3 regions of the Polaromonas aquatica genome follow, and region 3 is predicted to be linked to each of the others. Evidence: predicted binding sites of a transcription regulator. Region 3 holds the regulator's gene; each other region holds the start of a gene.
The links. The regulator FNR, encoded in region 3, switches genes on or off when oxygen is low (the NO sensors DNR and NnrR bind a similar motif). The targets are predictions, from matches to a motif close to TTGATNNNNATCAA.

Region 1 (7,432 bases), on a different contig from region 3:
GGTCAAGGTCGAGGAACCAGGAAAAGGCGATGAGGCGCGCGGCTTCGGTGTTACGAAGGAGATGGTGGAAAGCGGCATCACCGTCAGCCCTTCCTTTGTTGCGCTTAACCGCAACAAACGGAGTGTCGCGATCAACCTCGCGTCGGAGGCTGGCCAGCGCGCCATACGCAGCATGGTGCGCGAATGCGACGTGGTTGTGAACAACTTCAGGCCGGGCACCATGGAAAAATACGGCCTGGGCTACGAAGACCTGCGGGCAGAGCGGGCCGACATCGTCTATTGCCAGTTTTCGGCCTACGGTAACGTCGGGCCGCTTGCCAACTTTGGTGCCAATGACGTTGCGCTGCAGGCGCACAGCGGCCTGATGAGCATCACCGGTGAAGCCGACCGGTCGCCCGTGCGCTGCGGTACTTCCGTCATCGACCTGCATGCAAGCCTGGCTCTGGTCATTGCCATCATGGCCGCGCTCATGCACCGTGAGCGTACAGGCGAGGGGCAGATGGTCGAAAGTTCGCTGCTCCGCAGCTCTGCCCACCTGATGAATTATTTCTACGGGGAGTACTGGGTAACGGGCGCGATCCGCAAGCCCATGGGTACGGCAAACCATCTCAGCGTGCCCAACCAGGTTTTCCCGACCGCCGACGGCAGCGTGGTGATCATTGCGCCCGGCGATGACATGTGGCGACGCTGCGCCACTGCGCTGGATGCCCAGGCACTGGACCGGCCGGAATGGCGCGGCATGCTGGACCGCCAGCGCCACCGCGCCGACCTGATCCAGGCCATGACCGCTGTAACGCTTCGCCTGGGCAGTGCCGAGTTGATTGATCGCCTGGCGCCGGCCAAGGTCAATGTGGCAAGGGTAAACAACCTGGGGCAGGCGGCCGACCACCCACAACTTGCCGCCATAGGTGCCATCACCAGCTTCGAAATGGACGGCCGCGAGGTCAAGGCTGTCGCTTCACCTTTTGATCTTTGCGGCATCCCTCCAGCTCCCAACCGCCCACCTCCGCTGCTCGCCGCCCACACCGATGAAGTGCTGCGCGAGTTGGGCATCGGGGATAGCGATATTGAAATGCTACGTGCGCAAGGTGCATTCAGTCAACCCAGGACGACCACTTCAGGAGATTCAAGATGAGCAATGTTCATGTAGCGGTCAAGGACCATGTGGCCACCGTCACGATGAACCGCACGCCTGTCAATGCCATTGGCCTCGATATGCGGCAGGAGCTGATACGCGTGTTCGACGCCATGCCCGACCGCGACGATGTGCGCGCAGTGGTCCTCACCGGCGCAGGGAAATTTTTTAGCGCTGGCGCAGACATCAAGGAGCGCACGCGGCTTACCGGCGAGCCTGGTGAATATAGCGTCCTCAATCGTCTGGCGCGGGAGATGTTTTACGCCGTCCTTGAATGCCCCAAGCCCGTGGTTGCCGCGGTCAACGGGACGGCGCTGGGGGCGGGCATGGCCCTGGCGCTGTGCTGCGACATTCTGGTGGCTAGCGAAGACGCTGTATTCGGCATGCCCGAAATCGACGTTGGACTGGCTGGCGGCGTCAAATACCTGCAACGCCATTTCACGCCATCCAAGGCTCGCCGGCTCTTGCTGACGGGGCAGCGTATCCCGGCCGCCGAGTTGTACCGGCTGGGGGTTCTGGAAGCTTGCGTGAGTCCTGAAAAAGTGATGGACGAAGCCATGGCCATTGCGCATGCGATCGCGTCCAAGAGTCCGCTGTCAATCCGGATGCTCAAAGACTCGTTCAATATGGTTGAAAACCTTTCACTGAGGGACGGTTACCGCCTTGAGCAGAATGTGACCAGGGCCATGAGCAAGACGGCCGACGCCCAGGAAGCCCAGCGCGCTTTTGTCGAGAAACGCAAGCCGGTGTTCACTGGTACTTAAGGAAAAAACATGCGACTGATAAACACCACTGCGGTGATCACCGGTGCCGGTTCTGGCTACGGTGCAGCCCTGGTACGGCGCTTCGCCGCCGAAGGTGCGCGCGTGGCCTGTGTTGACATCCACCTGGACAGCGCGCAACGGGTGGCCGAAGAACTCAAGAGCGGGGGGGGCGAAGCGTTGGCACTGCCCTGCGATGTCGCTGACAGTGCCTCGGTGGGCAGGATGGTCGCTGCAGTGCGGGAGCACTGGGGTGGGTTTAATGCATTGGTCAACAATGCTGCATTGACCCAAAAGCCGGCGCGAATTGCAAAGACCAGCGAAGAAGACCTGGACCGCCTGCTGGCCGTCAATATCAAAAGCCTCTACCACATGGCGGTGCATGCCCTGCCGGTGATGCGCCAGGGCGGCGGGGGCAATGTGATAAATATCGCTTCCGTCACAGGCATACGCCCACGACCGGGTATGACCTGGTACAACGCGACCAAGTCTGCGATGATTTCCATCACGCAGTCCATGGCCGCAGAACTGGCAACAGACCGCATCCGTGTCAATGCCATCGCTCCCGCCGCCGGACTCACTCCCATGTTCGAGTCCATGTTTGGCGAGAGCCTCGAGTCGGGGATTGAGCAGGTTCTGAAAACCATACCGCTGGGGCGCCTGTGCCAGCCTGAGGACATCGCCAGCGCGGCGGTCTACCTGGCATCGGAAGAGGCCTCATTTGTGACGGGGGTGGTACTCCCCGTTGATGGTGGACGCCTTGTAGGCTGAACATTCGAAAATTGAATTGGTAGCAGGGGATCAAAGTTTCGGGTGTTGGCCAGTCCTCGCGAATGACATTGTTCGACAGTATCAGCGTACCAGGCAATGCGCATGACTTGATGGTTTTGATGCGATTGCCCCGTGTGATGCTTGACGTGGATCAAGATGCCGCAAACCTCAGCGGGTAAGCTGAGAGGCTTTGCTACAGAGGTTTCAGGGGGCTGTGAAAGAGTGCCTTGAAGCGCCTCGCCATCTGCTCCACTCAATGCCCGTCCATCCCCTTGACCCGATTCCGCACCGAAAAATCATCCGTTCATGGCTGGCGCCCGTGAGTCGCAAAAACACGGCCTGGGCTTTAAGCCTGGTGGGGCTGGACCTGATTCTTTTCACGGCAATGCTTGCCGGCGCAGTGCTGTTGCCGCACCCCGTGCTGCAGCTGCTGGCCGGAGCCCTTGCCGGTCTGGTGATCGGCCGGCTTTTTATTCTGGGCCATGACGCATGCCACCAGAGCTTCACGCGACATCGGCGGCTCAACCGCTGGCTGGGGCGGCTGGTGTTCATGCCTTCGCTGACGCCCTACAGCCTTTGGGATGTGGGCCACAATGTCGTGCATCACGGGTACACCAATCTCAGGGCGTTTGACTTTGTCTGGCAGCCGCTGTCTCTTGAAGACTACCGGAACCTGCCTGCCTGGCGCCAGTTGTGCGAGCGCGTTTACCGCAGCGGCTGGGCGCCGGGGCTGTATTACGCGCTTGAGATCTGGTGGAAGCGGATGTACTTTCCGTCAAGGCAAATCATGCCCACACGCCGCAGCATTTTCACGGCCGATTGTGTGCTGGTGACAGCTGTGGCGATCGCGTGGATTCTGGCGCTGGTGTATGCCGCATCCGCCACAGGCCAGTCGCTGCCCTGGCTTTTATTGACCGCTTTTGTGCTGCCGCTTTTTGTCTGGAATGCCCTGATAGGTTTTGTCGTTTACGTTCATCACACCCATGCCAGCGTGGCCTGGTACGACAAAAAGGCGGACTGGTCGGCCGCCAGTCCGTTTGTGTCCACCACGGTGCACCTGACCTTTGGTGCAGGTCTGGGCACGGCCCTGCACCACATCATGGAGCACACGGCGCACCATGTCGACATGGGTGTGCCGCTGTACCGCCTCAAGCGGGCGCAAGCGCTGCTGGAAGAAAAACTGCCGGGCCGTATCGTGGTCCAGCCGTTTTCATGGGCCTGGTATTTCCGGACGGCACGGCAATGCAAGCTTTACGATTTTGAGCGGCAATGCTGGACGGACTTCGCCGGCCGTCAGGCGGGCTGACCCGCAAGTCCGGGTACTTCGGCGGAGGGATCGCCAGGGCGGGCCGGCGAGAGGCCTTGTACCTGGATGGCAGCACTGTTGGCCCGGAAGCTGTGCGCGCTCGCCAGCGGCCAGTAGTAGCGAAACACATTGTTCTGCTGATCCAGGGGGCCCAGCAGTGCGCCGGGCTCGACCTGCATGATCAGGTTGCTGAGCAGCCGCACCTCGGTGTCGGTCAGGCGCCGCACGATGTGGTGTGCGTTGACTTCCTGCGGATGCGTCAGCCCGGCGGCCTGCACCAGTTCCTGCAGCGCATGCAAGGTGCTGCGGTGGAAGTTGCGTACGCGTTCGGCCTTGTCTGGCACCACCAGCGCCTGCTGGCGCACCGGGTCCTGTGTGGTCACGCCGGTCGGGCATTTGCCGGTGTGGCAGCTCTGCGCCTGTATGCAGCCCAGCGCCATCATGAAGCCGCGCCCGGCATTGCACCAGTCCGCGCCCAGCGCCATCAGGCGCACCAGGTCGAAGGCGCTGACAACCTTGCCGGCTGCGCCTATGGAGATACGGTTGCGCAGGTTCACGCCTATCAGCGTGTTGTGTACCAGCAGCAAACCCTCCTGCAGCGGTGCGCCTACGTGGTCGCTGAATTCGACCGGCGCCGCGCCGGTGCCGCCTTCCGCGCCGTCAACCACGATGAAGTCCGGCGTGATGCCGGTTTCCAGCATGGCCTTGACTATTGCAAACCATTCCCAGGGATGGCCTATGCAGAACTTGAAGCCGGTGGGTTTGCCGCCCGAGAGTTTGCGCAGGCGGGCGATGAAATGCATCATCTCCACCGGGGTTGAAAAGGCGCTGTGGCTGGACGGCGAGATGCAGTCCTGGCCCTCGGGGATACCGCGCGCGGCGGCGATTTCAGCGGTGACCTTGGGCCCGGGCAGTATGCCGCCGTGGCCTGGTTTGGCGCCCTGGCTCATCTTGATCTCTATCAGCTTGACCTGTGGGTCGCGCGCGTTGGCGCTGAAACGCTCTTCGCTAAAGCTGCCGTCTTCATTGCGGCAACCAAAATAACCTGAACCGATCTCCCAGATCAGGTCGCCGCCGTACACACGGTGGTGTTCGGATATCGAGCCTTCCCCCGTGTCATGCGCAAAGCCGCCGAGTTTGGCGCCCTTGTTCAGCGCCAGGATGGCGTTGGCCGAGAGCGAACCAAAGCTCAGCGCCGAGATATTAAAAACACTGCCGTGGTAGGGCTGGGTGCAGGGCTCCCTAGAGGCCGAGGGTTGCTCCGGCGTGCCGCCTATCCAGATGCGGAAGTCGTGCGACGGCAGTTTGGTCGGCGACATCGAATGGTTGACCCATTCGTATCCTTGCGCGCCCACATCCAGGTGCGTGCCAAAGGGCTGGTTGTCGGGGTCGCCCTTGGCGCGCTGGTAGACCAGCGAACGCTGGGCACGCGAAAACGGCGTGGCCTCGCTGTCGCTTTCGATGAAGTACTGGCGCATCTCCGGCCGTATGAACTCCAGCAGGAAACGCATGTGCCCTATCACCGGGTAGTTGCGCAGTATCGCGTGGCGCGTTTGCCGCAGGTCGTGGACGCCGACCCCGACCAGCGCCGCGCAGGCGATAAGGGCGATCCAGCCGACGCCGAAAAAAGTCAGGCTGAACAGCGCCAGCAGGGCGCCAAACGCGCAAAGCGCCATAAAGCTGTAACGCACGGGGAACTGGGCATCAAGTCGCTGGAACATGGCTATGCCTTCTTTTCTTGTTGCGGGGGTCAAACAGGGCTGCCGGCAGGCGGCAGATACACTTGTGCATCATAAGAGCGCCCTGTGGCGCTCAGCCCCATACGCCCATGAAACCCGTTGCCCCCGCCCCTTCCCCCGATACATTCCTTGACGTCGAAGCCTTCGACGAACTGGACGCCATTCTTGACGACCTGCGCACCCGCTACGACGAAACGCCGCAGTGGGAGTTTTGCGAAGGCTTCATGGCCGCCGTGATCTGTTCGCGCCGCCCGATTGCCGAAGACGAATACCTGTCCGTGCTGCTGGCCACGCCGGCTCCCGGCGAAGACGCCGACCCCGAAGGCGGCTCTTTCGCCAGCTCTGAACAGCGCGAGCGTTTCCTCACGCTGTGGAAGCAGCGCTGGAGTGAAGTCGAAACCGCGCTGGATTCCGAGGTGGACTCGCTGGAAGACGACAACTGCTACCACCCCGAGGTGATGGACATACGCGGCGCGGTGGCCGACATGCCGGCTGAAGAGCAGGCCGCCTTCAAGGGCGAAGACCTGCCCGCGTTTGCGCAGGTGTGGGCGTTGGGTTTCATGTTTGCGGTCGAGAGCTGGCCCGACGAATGGGCCGCGCCGCGCGACAAGGATGCCGCCAAATGGCTGGACGGCGCGCTGGAGGCCGTGGTCGCCATGACCGAAGACGACAGTGCCGCGCCTGAAGTCTCACCCCTGAATGAAGAAGGCGCGCCCAGCACCAGCATTGCCCGGCTCAATGCCTTTGGCGAGGCGATCTGGGCGGTGTATGACCTGCGGGAATTGTGGAAGACCATGGGGCCCAAGGTGGAGACGGTTCGCGCCGAGGTCACACCGGGGCGCAATGACCTTTGCCCTTGCGGTAGCGGGAAGAAATACAAGAAGTGTCATGGGGCTGGGTGATGCGAGCAGGTCCGGCCTGGCTAGCGTAGGAGCTTGCCAAGGCACTTTTTGATTGAGCGCCATCTACTCAACGAGCAGGCCGGGTCTCGCCCCGGCGGGCGAGTTACCTTTCTTTGTCTCGCCAAAGAAACCTAACGGAAAGAAAGGCGACCCGCAGTCTGGGTCCCTTCACTTCGTTACGGGCACCTTGCGCTGCTCGGAGTGGACGGAAATTTCAGAAACTTGTCTGCTGCGCAGCCTTCGGACATCTGAAATTTTTAATCCGTCCCCTCCTGCGCTGCTCAGCCCAGCCAGGACGGGTTTGGAGCAAGAAATCGGGATCGGGGAGCAGAACGCGCATGCGCGTTCTGCGTATTCGGTTGCCCGCTAAGGCTTTTCCGGCTTGTGTGCCGTGACCGGCGTGATGCGGTAAACGCAGCGGCGCGCGCCGGCGATCAGGTGCTCTTCGCGGCGTAGCGCGCCGCCCGGGCCTGCGACCTCGCGAAAGACGTCCAGCTCGGAGCGGCAAAAGCCCTGGCAGCTTTCTGCCGCCGCGCAGATCGGGCAGTGGTCTTCGACCAGCAACCAGTCGCCACCGTCGCGTTCCAGCCGTGCCATATAACCTTCCTCGTCGCGCAACTCGGCGAGTTTGCGCAGGCGCGGCTCCAGTTCGGTGAGGTCTTCGCAGGCTTGCAGGTAGGCGCTGCGGGAGGCGTTCTCGCGCTGGCTTATCAGGCGGTCCAGGCCGGCTTCGCCAAAGACTTCACGTACTGTGGTGATCAGCGAGCGCGTGAGTTCGGCGTGTCGGTCGGGGAAATGCGCGTGGCCGGCTGCGGTCA
Region 2 (7,432 bases), on a different contig from region 3:
TCAGCACGGCACCGAAGGCCGCGATCTGGAACCAGATCTGCAGGGACGGGTCTTCGAAGTGGCTCATGCGGCGCGTGACACCCATGAAACCCAGCACATACAGAGGCATGAAGGCCAGGTAGAAGCCGACCAGCCAGAACCAGAACGAGCATTTGCCCCAGAACGGATCGAGTTTGTAACCAAAGGCCTTGGGGAACCAGTAGGTGATGCCGGCGAACAGGCCGAACAGCACGCCGCCAATGATCACGTTGTGGAAGTGGGCGATCAGGAACAGGCTGTTGTGCAGCACGAAGTCGGCCGGTGGCACGGCCAGCAGCACGCCGGTCATGCCGCCTATGGCGAAGGTCACCATGAAGCCTATGGTCCACATCATGGGCAGATCAAAGGTGATGCGGCCGCGGTACATGGTGAACAGCCAGTTGAAAATCTTCGCCCCGGTCGGGATGGAGATGATCATGGTCGTGATGCCGAAGAAGGCATTGACGCTGGCGCCCGAACCCATGGTGAAGAAGTGGTGCAGCCACACCAGGTAGGACAGGATGGTGATGGCAAAGGTCGCGTAGACCATGGACGAGTAACCAAACAGGCGCTTGCGGCTGTAGGTGGCCACGACTTCAGAGAACACGCCGAACAGCGGCAGGATCAAAATGTAGACCTCGGGGTGGCCCCAGATCCAGATCAGGTTCACGTACATCATGGCGTTGCCGCCGAACTCCGTCGTGAAGAAGTTGGTGCCGGCGTAGCGGTCCAGGCCCAGCAGCCCCAGCACGGCGGTCAGCACCGGGAAGGCGGCAACGATCAGGATGTTGGTGCACAGGGCGGTCCAGGTGAACACGGGCATCTTCATCAGGGTCATGCCGGGCGCACGCATCTTGATGATGGTGGCCAGCAGGTTGATGCCTGATAAAAGTGTTCCAACCCCCGCCAGCTGCAGCGACCAGATGTAGTAGTCCACTCCCACGTCCGGACTGTTGATGATGCCCGACAGCGGCGGATACGCCAGCCAGCCGGTCTTGGCGAATTCGCCGACAAACAGCGAAGCCATCACCAGGATGGCGCCGCTGGCGGTCATCCAGAAGCTGAAGTTGTTGAGGAAGGGGAAGGCCACGTCGCGCGCGCCGATTTGCAGCGGCACCACGTAGTTCATCAGGCCCGTCACCAGCGGCATGGCCACGAAGAAGATCATGATCACGCCGTGCGCGGTAAAGATCTGGTCGTAGTGGTGCGGTGGCAGCACACCCAGGTTGTCGCCGAAGGCGATGGCCTGCTGCAGCCGCATCATCAGCGCGTCGGAAAAGCCGCGCAGCAGCATCACCAGGCCCAGCACCACGTACATGATGCCGATTTTCTTGTGGTCGATGCTGGTGAACCAGTCACGCCACAAGGGGCCCCACAGGCGGAACTTGGTCAGCGCCGCAAGAATGGCCAGCCCGCCCAGCATGACGGCCGCAAAGGTCACCAGCAGGATGGGCTCGTGGAGTGGAATCGCCTCCCAGGAGAGGCGGCCGAAGATGAGCTTCGTTAAATCAATATGGTCGGACATCGTGGGTGCGTGAGGAGGGGAAAGAGGGTGCGGCGAGGGTGCGCGGCATCAGATGGGGCGTGTGCCCGGCTCGGTCGCCGGCAGCGGCAGGCCCAGTGGGTTGCCGGGGCTGCACATGGCGCCGACGTAACTGCGCACGGGCTGGTCGTCCAGGCCCAGGCGGGCGCGCGTCGCATTGTCCAGGGAGGCGATGTTGACTGTGCCGGGCATGCCGAGGCCGCCGCCGGCGTCAATCGCCATCATGTCGTGCATGCACATCTTGTTGGCTTCCACGCAGCGGTTCAGGATGGCCTGGTAAAGCTCGGGGGCCACCTTGGCGTAGTGCTGGACGGGGTTTCGTTCGCTCGGTTTTTCGAGCTGCAGGTAGGTGTCGCGGTCCAGCGACTGGCTGCTGGACTTGACCTTTTTGACCCATTGATCGAAGTCGCCATCGTTCAGGCCATGGAACTTGAAGCGCATGCCGGAAAAACCCGCGCCGCTGTAGTTGGCCGACAGGCCGTCAAACTCGCCCGGCTTGTTGATGATTGCGTGCAACTGGGTCTGCATGCCGGGCATGGCGTAGATCTGGCCGGCCATGGCGGGAATGAAAAAGGAGTTCATGACTGAGGAGGCGGTAATCTTGAACTGGATGGGGCGGTCGACCGGCGCTGCCATCTCGTTGACCATGGCAATGCCCTGCTCGGGGTAGATGAACAGCCACTTCCAGTCCAGTGCCACGACTTCTACGACCAGGGGCTTGGTGCCGTCGGGAATGGCGCGCTGCGCGTCAACGCGGTCCAGCGGGCGGTAAGGGTCCAGCTTGTGGGTGCTGATCCAGGTGATCGCGCCCAGCACGATGATGATCAGCAGCGGAACCGCCCAGATCACCAGTTCCAGCTGCGTGGAATGGTGCCATTCGGGGTCGTAATCGCTGCGGTTGTTGGACTTGCGGTAGCGCCAGGCGAACAGCAGGGTCAGAAAAATGACGGGGACAATGACAAGCAGCATCAGTGCCGTCGAGATGTAAATCAGGTTGCGTTGTTGCAGGGCGATATCGCCGGAGGGGCTCAGGAGCACCGCATTGCAGCCGCCTAGCAGGGCCAGGGCTGGAATGAGGAACAGGCCGAAAAGCTTTTTATTGGAGGGCATGCCGGACGGAAGGGTGTTGTCAATAGGGGAACTACCGAATCTACCTTTTGATCCAAATCAAGGCAATTGGACATTTTGTCCATGGCATGATGGACCCCGGAGGCGCGTCTGTCGACGCCCTTGTTGTTACTTTTTGCATTGTGAGAGAACTGCATGTCAAGCCTGAGTCACAGCCATCCAGAGTCCTTGTTGTCAGACCCCTTGTCGCCGCGAGCGGATCGTCCCGTGGACGACGCATCCACGGTCGCACCCAGCGAGATCGCCGTTGGTGTGATCATTGGCCGGGCATCCGAATATTTCGACTTTTTTGTTTACGGCATTGCGTCGGCGCTGGTGTTTCCGGCCGTCTTTTTCCCTTTTGTGGACAGGCTGGAAGGCACGCTGTATTCGTTTGTCATCTTTTCCTTTGCCTTTTTGGCCAGGCCGCTGGGGACCGCCTTGTTCATGGAGATCCAGCGCCTTTGGGGCCGCGGGGTGAAGCTGGGCATTGCGCTGTTCCTGCTGGGCGTGTCCACGGTGGGCATGGCCTTTTTGCCGGGTTACGTCACATTGGGCTTTTGGTCCATCGCATTTTTGTCGATGTTCCGATTTCTTCAGGGTATCGCGCTGGGTGGTTCCTGGGACGGCCTGCCTTCGCTGCTGGCGCTGAGCGCGCCGTCCCGGCGCCGCGGCTGGTACGCGATGATTCCGCAAATTGGCGCTCCGGTTGGTTTCATCGTGGCCAGCGGGCTGTTCCTGTACCTGCACACCCAGCTGTCCAACGCCGACTTTCTGGACTGGGGCTGGCGTTACCCCTTTTATGTGGCGTTTGCCATCAATGTCGTGGCGCTGTTCGCCCGCCTGCGGCTGGTGGTGACCGATGAGTATGAGCGGCTGCTCAAAAAACATGGCCTAGAGCCGGCCCCTGTGCTCGAACTGATCCGCGATCGCGGCAGCAACCTGCTGATTGGTGCTTTCGCGGCCTTGGCGAGTTATGCGCTGTTTCACCTCGTCACGGTGTTTCCCCTGTCCTGGATCAGCCTGCAATCGACGCAGCCCATCAACGATGTCCTGACCATTCAACTGGTGGGGGCCGTGATTGCGATCCCGTGTGTGGTCGCCTCCGGCTGGATTGCAGATCGTATCGGCCGTCGCAGCACGCTGGGCATCCTGGCCGGCCTGATCGCGGTGTTCAGCCTGTTTGCGCCCTTGCTGCTCAATGGTGGCGCGCTGGGGCAGAAGGTATTCATCCTGCTCGGTTTTGCACTGCTGGGGCTGTCCTACGGCCAGGCCGCTGGCGCGGTGACCGCCAATTTCGAGGCGCACTACCGTTATACCGGTGCCGCACTCACCTCCGACCTGGCCTGGCTGATAGGGGCCGCTTTTGCGCCCCTGGTGGCGCTTGGCCTGTCGGTGCACTTCGGGCTGGCTGCCGTCAGTGTGTACCTGCTGTCCGGTGCCGTCTGCACGCTGGTGGCGCTGCATATCAACCGGGCGCGGGAACTCCGGGGCTGATTCGCAGGGCTGTACTGACGGGGCATTCAAGCCGGCAAGGCCGGCGACACATGGCTGGCAGATAATCCCCTCCATGGCTGCAGTTTTCGACAAACCTTCCCTTTTCAAGCGCGCCGCGCCGCTGTTTGAGGGCTTTGATGGCCCGCTGGCGTTCGCGGTTTTTTTGCTGGTCTGCGCGGGGCTGCTGATCATGTATTCGTCCGGCTACGACCACGGCACCCGCTTTGTCGACCATGGCCGCAACATGCTGATTGCCGGTGCCATCATGTTCGTGGTGGCGCAAATCCCGCCGCAGCGCCTGATGACTTTTGCCGTGCCGTTGTATACCGTGGGCGTGATGCTGCTGATCGCGGTGGCGATCTTCGGCATCACCAAAAAAGGCGCCCGCCGCTGGCTCAATGTGGGCGTGGTGGTCCAGCCAAGTGAAATCCTCAAGATCGCCATGCCGCTGATGCTGGCCTGGTGGTTCCAGAAGCGCGAAGGCCAGTTGCGGCCGCTGGACTTCCTGGTGGCCGGCGTGCTGCTGGTGGTACCGGTGGGCCTGATCATGCGGCAGCCCGACCTGGGTACTTCGCTGCTGGTGCTGGCTGCCGGCCTTGCTGTGATCTTTTTTGCGGGCCTGAGCTGGAAGCTGATTGCCCCTCCGGTCATGATCGGGCTGCTGGGTATCTTTCTGATTGTCTGGTTTGAACCGCAGCTGTGCGCCGACGGCATGCGCTGGCCGGTTCTTCACGACTACCAGCAGCAACGTATCTGCACCTTGCTGGACCCTTCCCGGGACCCGCTGGGCAAGGGTTTTCACATCATCCAGGGCATGATTGCCATTGGCTCGGGCGGTGTTCTGGGCAAGGGTTTCATGGCCGGCACGCAGACGCACCTGGAGTTCATACCCGAGCGCACCACCGACTTTATTTTTGCGGCGTTTTCCGAGGAGTTCGGGCTGGTCGGCAACCTGCTGCTGATCGCCAGCTTCATCTTCCTGGTCCTGCGCGGCCTGGCCATTGCGATGGAGGCGCCAACTTTGTTTTCCCGCTTGCTGGCCGGTGCCGTGACCATGATTTTTTTCACCTACGCGTTTGTCAACATGGGCATGGTCAGCGGCATCCTGCCGGTGGTGGGCGTGCCCTTGCCCTTCATCAGTTATGGCGGCACGGCCATGGTCACACTTGGGCTGGCCGTCGGCATTTTGATGTCGATTGCCAAGGCCAAGCGGCTGGTGCAGTCATGAGGCAGCCCCCGAGGGGGCTGAGCTTGCCCGGGGCGGCCAGGTGCGGCGGCCATGACATACCCTTGGCTGCGTAACCAGAAGCCAGACTGCCTACAATGGCCGAATGACCTCACTCCGCCCATCTCCCGCATCAGCACTCAACGCCTCAATCACCTCTTCCACAGTCCGGCCAACGGCCGCGTCGACATCGGAACGCCTGGAGATCGCGCAAAAGCTGTTGCTTGCGCCGTTTGGCCTGACGGAAGCGCACCTGAGCCGCGCGCTGGGTGAAATCACTTCCCATGGTGCGGATGACGCCGACCTGTATTTCCAATACACCCGCAGCGAAGGCTGGAGCCTGGAAGAAGGCATCGTCAAGACTGGCTCTTTCAGCATTGACCAGGGCGTGGGTGTGCGCGCTGTCAGCGGCGAAAAAACCGCGTTTGCCTATTCCGACGATATTTCCGACGCTTCATTGCTGGACGCAGCGCGCACCGTGCGCAGCATTTCTGCCGCCAGCAAGGCCGGCCGCGTGAAAACGCCCAGCCGCAAAGTCGCCAGCAGCCGCTCCCTGTATGAAGGTCTTGACCCGATAGCAACGCTGGGCAGCACGGCCAAGGTCAAGCTGCTGGAGAAAGTTGAAAAACTCGCCAAGGCCAAGGACCCGCGCATCGTGCAGGTCATGGCCGGGCTGGCCAGTGAATACGACGTGGTGCTGGTGGCTCGTGCCGACGGCACCCTGGCTGCCGATGTGCGTCCGCTGGTGCGTTTAAGCGTCACGGTGATTGCCGAGGCCAAGGTGGCTGGCGCAGTTCGCCGCGAGATGGGTTCGGGCGGCGGCGGTGGCCGGTTTGGCCTGGCCTATTTTGACGACGCGCAAATCGGCCAATATGTAGACGATGCGGTCAAGGCGGCCCTGACCAACCTCGAAGCGCGTCCGGCCCCGGCCGGCGAAATGACCGTGGTGCTGGGCTCCGGCTGGCCCGGTATTTTGTTGCACGAGGCGATCGGCCATGGGCTGGAAGGCGACTTCAACCGCAAGGGTTCCAGCGCCTTTGCCGGCAAGATCGGCCAGCGTGTGGCGGCCAGGGGCGTGACGGTACTGGACGACGGCACGATTGCCGATCGCCGCGGCTCGCTCAATGTGGACGACGAAGGCCACGCCAGCCAGCGCAATGTGCTGATCGAAGACGGCATCCTCAAAGGCTACATCCAGGATTCGCTCAATGCGCGCCTGATGGGCGTCAAACCCACGGGCAACGGCCGCCGCGAGAGCTACGCCCATGTGCCCATGCCGCGCATGACCAACACCTACATGCTGGGCGGCGACAAGCAGCCCGAAGAAATCGTGGCCAGCATCAAGAAGGGCCTGTACGCCACCAACTTCGGCGGCGGCCAGGTCGACATCACCTCGGGCAAGTTTGTGTTCTCGGCCAGCGAGGCTTTCTGGGTTGAAAACGGCAAGATTCTTTATCCCGTCAAGGGTGCGACGATTGTGGGTAGCGGCCCGGAATGCCTGAAAAAAGTCAGCATGATTGCCAATGACATGGCACTTGACAGCGGTGTCGGCACCTGCGGCAAGGAAGGCCAGAGCGTGCCGGTGGGCGTCGGCCAGCCGACCCTGCGGATTGACGGCCTGACCGTGGGCGGAACCGCGTAAAAGCTGTGCATTTGGGCCGTTTACTGACCTGTGCTACATTCAAAGCCATGCATTCAGCAAAGTTTTATTTTGGTTACTTCTGGTTCTCAAGCGCCTCCGGCGGTAGAGAGATCTTCGCGTAACCCGAAAAAACGCAACAAATCTTTCAAAAACCGCCGGACCTCCGGCGGTTTTTTTTTGCCTTGCCCCTTATTCGTAATCCGTTTCTAAGTCCCTGAAATTCTGGAAATCTCAAAAAAGGAAGTCCGCGATGAATGCACCAGCCAAGCCAGCCAGCCCGTCCAAACCGTCCAGCGAGAGCTGGTATGCGAGCGTCGAAAAAACCAGCCAGACCGACGACGAACGCATCAAGGACATCACCGTGTTACCCCCTCCAGAGCATCTGATCCGCTTTTTCCCG
Region 3 (7,432 bases):
GGGACGGGGACTTGCGGGAATTGAACAACCCCCTGCCGCGCTGGTGGATGTGGCTGTTCATCCTGACCGTGGTGTTTGCGCTGGGCTACCTCGCCATCTTTCCGGGCCTGGGCAGCTTCAAGGGCTTGCTGAACTGGTCGGCGGACAGCGAACACAGCCAGGATGTCACGCAGTTTCGCGCGGAGGTTGCACCCCTGTATGCCGGGTTTTCCGCCCAGCCTGTCGAGGCGCTGGTAAAAGATGCACGCGCCCTGGCGGTGGGAGAGCGCCTGTTCATGAACAATTGTGCGCAGTGCCATGGCTCGGACGCCCGGGGCAGCAAGTCCTATCCCAACCTGACCAACGCAAATACGGCTTGGCTTGGCGAACGCAGCGCCGCACACATCGTGCAGACAGTGACCAATGGCCGCACCGGCGTGATGCCGCCCATGGCAGAGGCCGTAGGCGGGGAGGCCCAGATGAGCGAGTTGGCCAACTATGTTCTGTCGCTGTCCGGCAGTCCCCACAACGAAATCAAGGCATTCAGCGGCAAGGCCAGGTTTTCGGCCTGTGCTGCATGCCATGGTATCGACGGCAAGGGCAACAAGACCCTGGGCGCACCAAATCTGACGGATGACTACTGGCTACACGGCTGGGGGGAGGCCGCCATTGTCAACATGATCAAAAACGGCAAAACCAATGTCATGCCGGCTCAGGCGCCCAAGCTGACGGCTGACCAGATCCATGTGGTGGCGGCCTATGTGCTGAGCCTTTCCGGCAGCAGTTTCCCTGCACCTGCGGCCACCCCTAAACCCTGAAAATACAGCGTCGCGTGGCACCTCATTCAGACAGATTTTCCCCGGGACAGCCAGTCATTCCGATAGCGGCCGTGAGTAGCCGGGATGCGGCAGTCGCGGCAGATGACTCCTCCGGCATCGTGTCGCTGTACCAGTCAGAAAAGAAGATCTACGCAAAAGGCGTTTCGGGCTGGTTTAACCAATGGCGCTGGGCCATGGTCTGGGCCACGCAACTGGTGTTTTACGGCTTGCCCTGGCTGACTATCAACGATCGGCAGGCCATGCTGTTTGATCTGGGGGCGCGCCGGTTTTATATCTTCAACCTGGTGCTTTACCCGCAGGACCTGATTTACCTGACAGGCCTGCTGGTTATCAGCGCGCTGTCGCTCTTCCTGTTCACGGCGGTGGCGGGCCGGCTTTGGTGTGGCTACGCCTGCCCACAAACGGTTTATACCGAAATTTTCATGTGGGTGGAGCGCAGGATTGAAGGTGACAGGATAGCCCGGATGCGCCTGGATAAGGGCCCCTGGAGTATTGCCAAAATTTTCCGCAAGACTGCCAAGCATGCGGTCTGGATAACGATTGGCTTGTGGACGGGCTTTACGTTTGTCGGTTATTTCACGCCGATTCGCGAGCTGCTGGGCGCGGTTGGAAGCTGGGCTCTGGGGCCGTGGGAATTGTTCTGGGTGCTTTTCTACGGCTTTGCGACTTATGGCAATGCCGGCTGGATGCGCGAGCAGGTGTGCAAATACATGTGCCCTTATGCCCGCTTCCAGAGCGCGATGTTTGACCGCGACACGCTGATCGTTACCTACGACGGCGCGCGGGGCGAGCACCGGGGCTCACGTCGGCGCAGCGAAGCACTGGCCCAGTACCGCGCCAAAGGTCTGGGAGACTGCATTGACTGCGGCCTGTGCGTGCAGGTTTGCCCCACGGGCATAGACATTCGTGATGGCCTGCAATATGAATGCATCAGCTGCTCGGCCTGCATCGACGTGTGCGACAGTGTCATGGAAAAAATGAACTACCCGCGCGGGCTGATCCGCTACAGCACACAGAACGGCATGGACCAGAAACTGTCCCGTTCCGCGATGTTTCGCCGGGTGCGGCGGCCCCGGGTTCTTGTGTACACGGCGGTGCTGGTGGCCATCGGTACGGGGATGCTGTGGGCCTTGCTGGTTCGGCCTTCGTTCAAGGTGGACGTGGTGCGCGACCGTGGCGCGATGGCCCGCCAGGTGGGCCAGGGTCAGATTGAAAATGTTTACGGCCTGCAGATCATGAATGCAACCGAGCATGATCAGCAGTATGTGCTCAAGGTGGAGGGGATGGCGGGAGCCCGGATTGTGTCCGACGCGCAGGTGGTGGTCGACGCCGCCGGTGCGCGCTGGGTTCCGGTGCGGGTGCAGGTGCCGCCCGATGCCGTGGCTGCGGGCTCTCATCCCATTACCTTTGTGATTTCGAAGCAGGGCGCTTCGCAGGATGAAGTCGTCGAAAAATCGGTTTTCCTGGTACCGCGTTAAGGTGTTTTCCTAATATCCTTGTGGAGGACTTTTTCATGAACCCCGCCAGTAGAGACAGTGCAAACATGCTGCATTCGCCTGAAGTCCGCCCATGGTGGAAAGAGCCCTATGTCTGGATGGTGATTGCCGGGCCGCTGTCGGCGGTGCTGGCCTGTATCGTCACTGCGTTCTACATCATGCAGGGGCCGGACGCCGTTGTATCAGAGGACTCTTACCGTGAGGGGCTTGAGATCAGCCGGGAGGTGAATGCGGCAAAACCGCTGATGCAGCCGGCCCAGACGGGCCGCAACCACAGCGCAACCGGGGGAAAAAGCAATGAAAAACCATGACCAGCCTGAAGCCCAGGGTCTCAAACGCTGGGGACTCATCATCTGGCCGGCCTTTTTGGCGGCCTGCCTGCTTGAAGTGCTGGTTTTTTCGATGATTGACCCTGGCGAGATTCATTGGCCAGGCCTTGAGCTGCAGGCAAGCCGCAAGGGCGTTTATACGGTGGCTTTTTTTATGTTTTGGTTTATCGCTGTGATCAGCAATGGCCTGGTGTTATGGCTTGCCGAGCCTGACGCCATCAATCAATGACACTGGGGCACATTGACAATGCGCTTTAGCGCATCGGCGTCCAGGATGTGGATGTTGCGCTGCTTTACCGCAATCACGCCATCATCGGCAAATTTTGAAAACGTGCGGCTCACGGTTTCGAGTTTCATGCCCAGGTAGCTGCCGATTTCCTCGCGTGTCATGCGCAACACCAGTTCGGATTTCGAAAAACCACGTGCCTGCAGGCGCTGCACCAGGTTGAGCAGGAAGGCGGCCAGCCGCTCTTCGGCCCGCATGCTCCCGAGCAGCAGCATCACGCCGTGGTCCCGCACGATTTCCCGGCTCATGATCTTGTGCACGTGGTGCTGGAGGGCATTGACCTCCCTTGAGATTTCCTCAATGCGGTCGAAGGGCATCACGCACACCTCGGCGTCTTCAAGCGCCACGGCATCGCAGGTGTGCTGCTCGTTGACGATGCCATCCAGGCCGATGATTTCACCGGCCATCTGAAAGCCGGTGACCTGGTCCCGTCCGTCTTCAGTCGTGATGCCGGTTTTGAAGAAGCCGCTGCGAATGGCATACAGCGAGGTGAATTTTTCCCCCGTGTGGAAAAGTGCCGCGCCGCGCTTGACGGTCCGCCGGGTTGCCACCAGTTCGTCAACACGGATCAGCTCCTGGGTGTTTAGGCCAACAGGCATGCACAGTTCGCGCAGATTACAACTCGAACAGGCTACTTTGATGGTTTCTTTGAGCATTTGGGGGCAGTGTGAACAGTCCGGTTGGTGTTTAGGTCGTTTTTCCGTGAAAGAGGCGGCATCCGTCGCGAACGCAACGAATCCATGATGTAGATCAGATTATGCCGATGTGGGACTGCGGAGGGTTTGATACAGGTCAAGGCGAGGGCTGATATTTGGCGGCACAGTGTGCATTCTTCCAAGGAAATCAGTTCATGAGTGTTGTTTCGCCCGACCTGCTGCGCAGATTTGACCTGAACGGGCCGCGTTATACCTCCTATCCGACAGCGGACCGCTTTGTCGAGGCCTTTGCTGCGGATGACTATGCACAGGCGCTGTCGCAACGCCATGGCGGCGCCGCAGCCATGGCGTTGCCGCTGTCCCTGTACGTCCACATTCCGTTTTGCGAGTCCCTGTGTTACTACTGCGCATGCAACAAGATCATCACCAGGCATCACGGCAAGGCCGATGAATACCTGCGTTACCTGGGCCGCGAAATCGATTTGCAAGTGGCCCATGCAGGTATTGGTCAGGTCGTGAGCCAGCTGCATCTGGGTGGAGGCACGCCGACTTTCCTGAACGACATGCAGCTCAGGGCATTGATGGCCCTGTTGCGCCGCAGTTTTTCATTTACCCCGGGTGGTGAGTATTCGATTGAAATTGATCCGCGAACCGTCGATGAGGCCCGGCTTGCAGTGCTGGCCGAACTGGGGTTCAACCGGCTGAGCTTTGGCGTGCAGGATTTTGATCCGGCCGTACAGCGGGCAGTGCACCGTGTCCAGCCAGCGGAGCAGGTGTTCGGCCTGGTTGACGCTGCCCGTTCGAAAGGTTTTGAGTCCATCAATGTTGACCTGATTTATGGCCTGCCCATGCAGACGCCGGAATCATTTGACCGGACACTTGAGCAAGTGACGGCATTGCGGCCTGACCGGGTTGCGCTTTATGCCTATGCGCACCTGCCGGAACGTTTCAAGCCGCAGCGCCGCATTGCAACGGCTGAATTGCCCGATGCCTCCGCCAAGATGGCCATGTTTTCCCGTTCACTGGCGGCGTTTGACGCTGCCGGCTATGTTTATGTGGGCATGGATCATTTCGCCTTGCCCGGCGATGCGCTGGCTGTTGCCAAACGGCAGGGCCGCTTGCACCGAAATTTCCAGGGCTACAGTACCCAGCCCGACTGCGACCTGATTGCGCTGGGCGTTTCCGCCATAGGCCGCGTTGGTGCCACCTACAGCCAGAATGCCAAGACGCTGGAAGAGTATTACGACCATCTCGATCAGGGGCGCCTGCCGGTTGTTCGCGGCCTGGCCCTGTCGCGCGATGATCTGCTCAGGCGCGCCGTCATCATGGCATTGATGTGCCAGGGGCAACTGCAGTTTGAGTCCATTGAGCTGGCTTACCTGGTTGATTTCCGGAGTTACTTTGCGGCAGAGATGGAGGCGCTCGCAGCGCTTGCCGATCAGGGACTGGTTCGTTTGAGTGATTCCGGTATCGAGGTAAGTGCCCAGGGCTGGTTTTTTGTGCGCGCTGTCGCCATGGTGTTTGACCGCTATTTGCAGGCTGACCGCAACCGCGCCAGGTTTTCGAAAATCATTTGATGTCTGCGACCCTTCTAGCCACGGCCTTGCTGATGGGGCTTGCCGGAGGGCCTCACTGCGTGGTGATGTGCGGTGCGGCTTGCGCGGGTATGGGACGTGCTGGCGGTGGGGCCAGCACACTGGCCATCTGGGGTTTTCAGGCGGGCAGGGTTGTGGGGTATTCCACCCTGGGCGGCCTGGCTGCTGCATCAATGCAGGGGCTGGGCTGGCTCAGCATTCATTCCGCGGCCCTCAGGCCCGTCTGGACGCTTTTTCATGTGGCTGCGGCCCTGCTGGGGCTGATGCTGCTCTGGCGGGCGCGCCAGCCTGCGTGGCTTGAGGATTCTGCGCGCGCGGTCTGGGGCCGGGTGCGTTCCATTGCGGGCGGCCAAACCGGAAGGGCTGGGCTTGGTGCGCCGATCCTGCTGGGTGCATTGTGGTCCTTGCTGCCTTGTGGTTTGCTCTACTCGGCCTTGCTGGTGGCTGCGCTGGGCAGCAGCATGCAGGAAGGCGCTGCCGTCATGGCACTGTTTGCCCTGGGCAGCGGTGTTTCCCTGATGGCCGGGCCATGGCTGTGGCTTCGGCTGCGCGGGCAGGGTTCGGGGCAGTGGGCCATCCGGCTGGCCGGCCTGGCGCTGTTCGTGACCTCCCTGGGCGCGCTGTGGATGGGCCTGGTGAACAACACGGCACCCTGGTGTCTGACGCCTTAGAGATGCACCAATCGCGTGCGGCGACACAGCAGGACGTGGCCGCAAGAAGGCCAGAAATAGCTCTTACAATCCGTTTTCCCGGGTGAAGTACAAAGCCCCGGGCGTCTGTTTTCTGACATTCTTCACGGATTTAAAAAGACATTATGAAAAAGCAGTTGTGGTGTTTTGCGTTCTCGGCCATCGCATTGGTAGCTTGCGGCAAGAAGGATGAAGCACCCGCAGCTGCGGCGCCGGCGACGGCCGGCAGTGCACCTGCCGTAGTCGCCAACGCCGAAGATAAAGTTCTCAATATCTACAACTGGCCCGACTACATCGCCAAAGACATGGTGGCGAATTTCGAGAAAGAAGCGGGCATCAAGGTCAACTACCAGACCTTTGAAAACAATGAAGCCCTGCAGGCCAAACTGGTGGCGGGCAACACGGGCTATGACATCGTGGTGCCCGGCGCGGTATTTGCCAAGCCGCAGATTGACGCCGGGCTGCTGCAGAAGCTGGACAAAACCAAACTGGCCAACTACGGCAACCTGGACCCAGCGCTCATGAGCAAGCTGGACGCCATTGACCCGGGGAATGCGTATCTGGTGCCCTGGGCCTGGAGTTTTGTCACGGTAGGCATCAACAAGGCCAAAGTGGCCAAGGCGCTGGGTGACACGCCCATGCCGGGCAATGCCTGGGAACTGGTCTTCAACCCGGTGTACACGGCCAAACTCAAATCCTGCGGCATTGCCTACCTTGATTCCCCGACCGAGGTGATTCCGCCGGCCATGCACTATCTCGGCAAAAATGCCTATTCCAATGATCCTGAGGACCACAAGGCTGCCGGTGAAATGCTCGCCAAGGTGCGCCCGCATATCCGCCTGTTCTCCAGCACCATGATTGACGACCTGGCGGCCGGGAAGGCCTGCGTTGCACTGGGTTGGGCCGGTGACATCAACATCGCGCGCGGCCGTGCCATGGAGAACAACAACGGCAACGAGGTGGAAGCCCTGCTGCCCAGTACCGGTGGGCTGATCTTCTTTGACAACCTGGCCATCCCCAAGGACGCCAAACACCCCAATAATGCGCTGGCCTTTATCAACTACTTCCTGCGGCCAGAAGTATCCGCGTCGCTGACCAATGAACTGGGCTACGCAACGGCCAACAAGGCCAGCCTGGCCAACGTCAAACCCGAGATAGTCAAGGACCAGGCGGTGTTTCCTGATGCCGCGAATTTACAGAAGATGGTGCCGCCTGCGAGCTTCAGCAATGAAGCTCGCCAGTCCATGAGCAACGTCTTCACCCTGTTCAAAAAAGGCGCCTGAGTGACAGGGGGGTTGCCGGTGGACGGCTTTTTGCGGACTGAGCAGCTGGTCAAGCGTTTCGACGGCGTCGCCGCCGTTGATGACGTCTCGCTGTCCATCAACAAAGGCGAGATTTTTGCATTGCTGGGCAGCTCTGGCTGCGGCAAGTCCACTTTGCTGCGCATGCTGGCCGGGTTCGAAAAACCCACCTCGGGCGCGGTGGTGCTGGATGGCGTGGATATCGCCTCGATGCCGCCCTACGAGCGGCCGATCAACATGATGTTCCAGTCGTATGCGCTGT

Region 1: a site for FNR is predicted at 2,809-2,822, ahead of ACFQND_RS09245 (fatty acid desaturase). Genes of this name have one in related genera too.
Region 2: a site for FNR is predicted at 2,719-2,732, ahead of cyoA (ubiquinol oxidase subunit II). Genes of this name have one in related genera too.

What each region holds. Positions count from the first base shown of each region.
Region 1 covers NZ_JBHSRS010000018.1:165,338-172,769, reverse strand. Annotated here, with positions in the region: gene ACFQND_RS09260 (CaiB/BaiF CoA transferase family protein) at 1-1,135, shown strand, start outside; gene ACFQND_RS09255 (enoyl-CoA hydratase/isomerase family protein) at 1,132-1,899, shown strand; gene ACFQND_RS09250 (SDR family oxidoreductase) at 1,909-2,667, shown strand; gene ACFQND_RS09245 (fatty acid desaturase) at 2,924-3,973, shown strand; gene ACFQND_RS09240 (FMN-binding glutamate synthase family protein) at 3,961-5,694, opposite strand; gene ACFQND_RS09235 (UPF0149 family protein) at 5,802-6,614, shown strand; gene ACFQND_RS09230 (helix-turn-helix transcriptional regulator) at 6,981-7,432, opposite strand, start outside.
Region 2 covers NZ_JBHSRS010000082.1:222,958-230,389, forward strand. Annotated here, with positions in the region: gene cyoB (cytochrome o ubiquinol oxidase subunit I) at 1-1,543, opposite strand, end outside; gene cyoA (ubiquinol oxidase subunit II) at 1,592-2,671, opposite strand; gene ACFQND_RS18835 (MFS transporter) at 2,825-4,165, shown strand; gene rodA (rod shape-determining protein RodA) at 4,239-5,393, shown strand; gene tldD (metalloprotease TldD) at 5,497-7,032, shown strand; gene ACFQND_RS18850 (3-deoxy-7-phosphoheptulonate synthase) at 7,283-7,432, shown strand, end outside.
Region 3 covers NZ_JBHSRS010000013.1:15,811-23,242, forward strand. Annotated here, with positions in the region: gene ccoP (cytochrome-c oxidase, cbb3-type subunit III) at 1-797, shown strand, start outside; gene ccoG (cytochrome c oxidase accessory protein CcoG) at 869-2,296, shown strand; gene ACFQND_RS04220 (FixH family protein) at 2,332-2,625, shown strand; gene ACFQND_RS04225 (hypothetical protein) at 2,612-2,872, shown strand; gene fnr (fumarate/nitrate reduction transcriptional regulator Fnr) at 2,866-3,585, opposite strand; gene hemN (oxygen-independent coproporphyrinogen III oxidase) at 3,780-5,162, shown strand; gene ACFQND_RS04240 (sulfite exporter TauE/SafE family protein) at 5,162-5,851, shown strand; gene ACFQND_RS04245 (extracellular solute-binding protein) at 5,995-7,152, shown strand; gene ACFQND_RS04250 (ABC transporter ATP-binding protein) at 7,153-7,432, shown strand, end outside.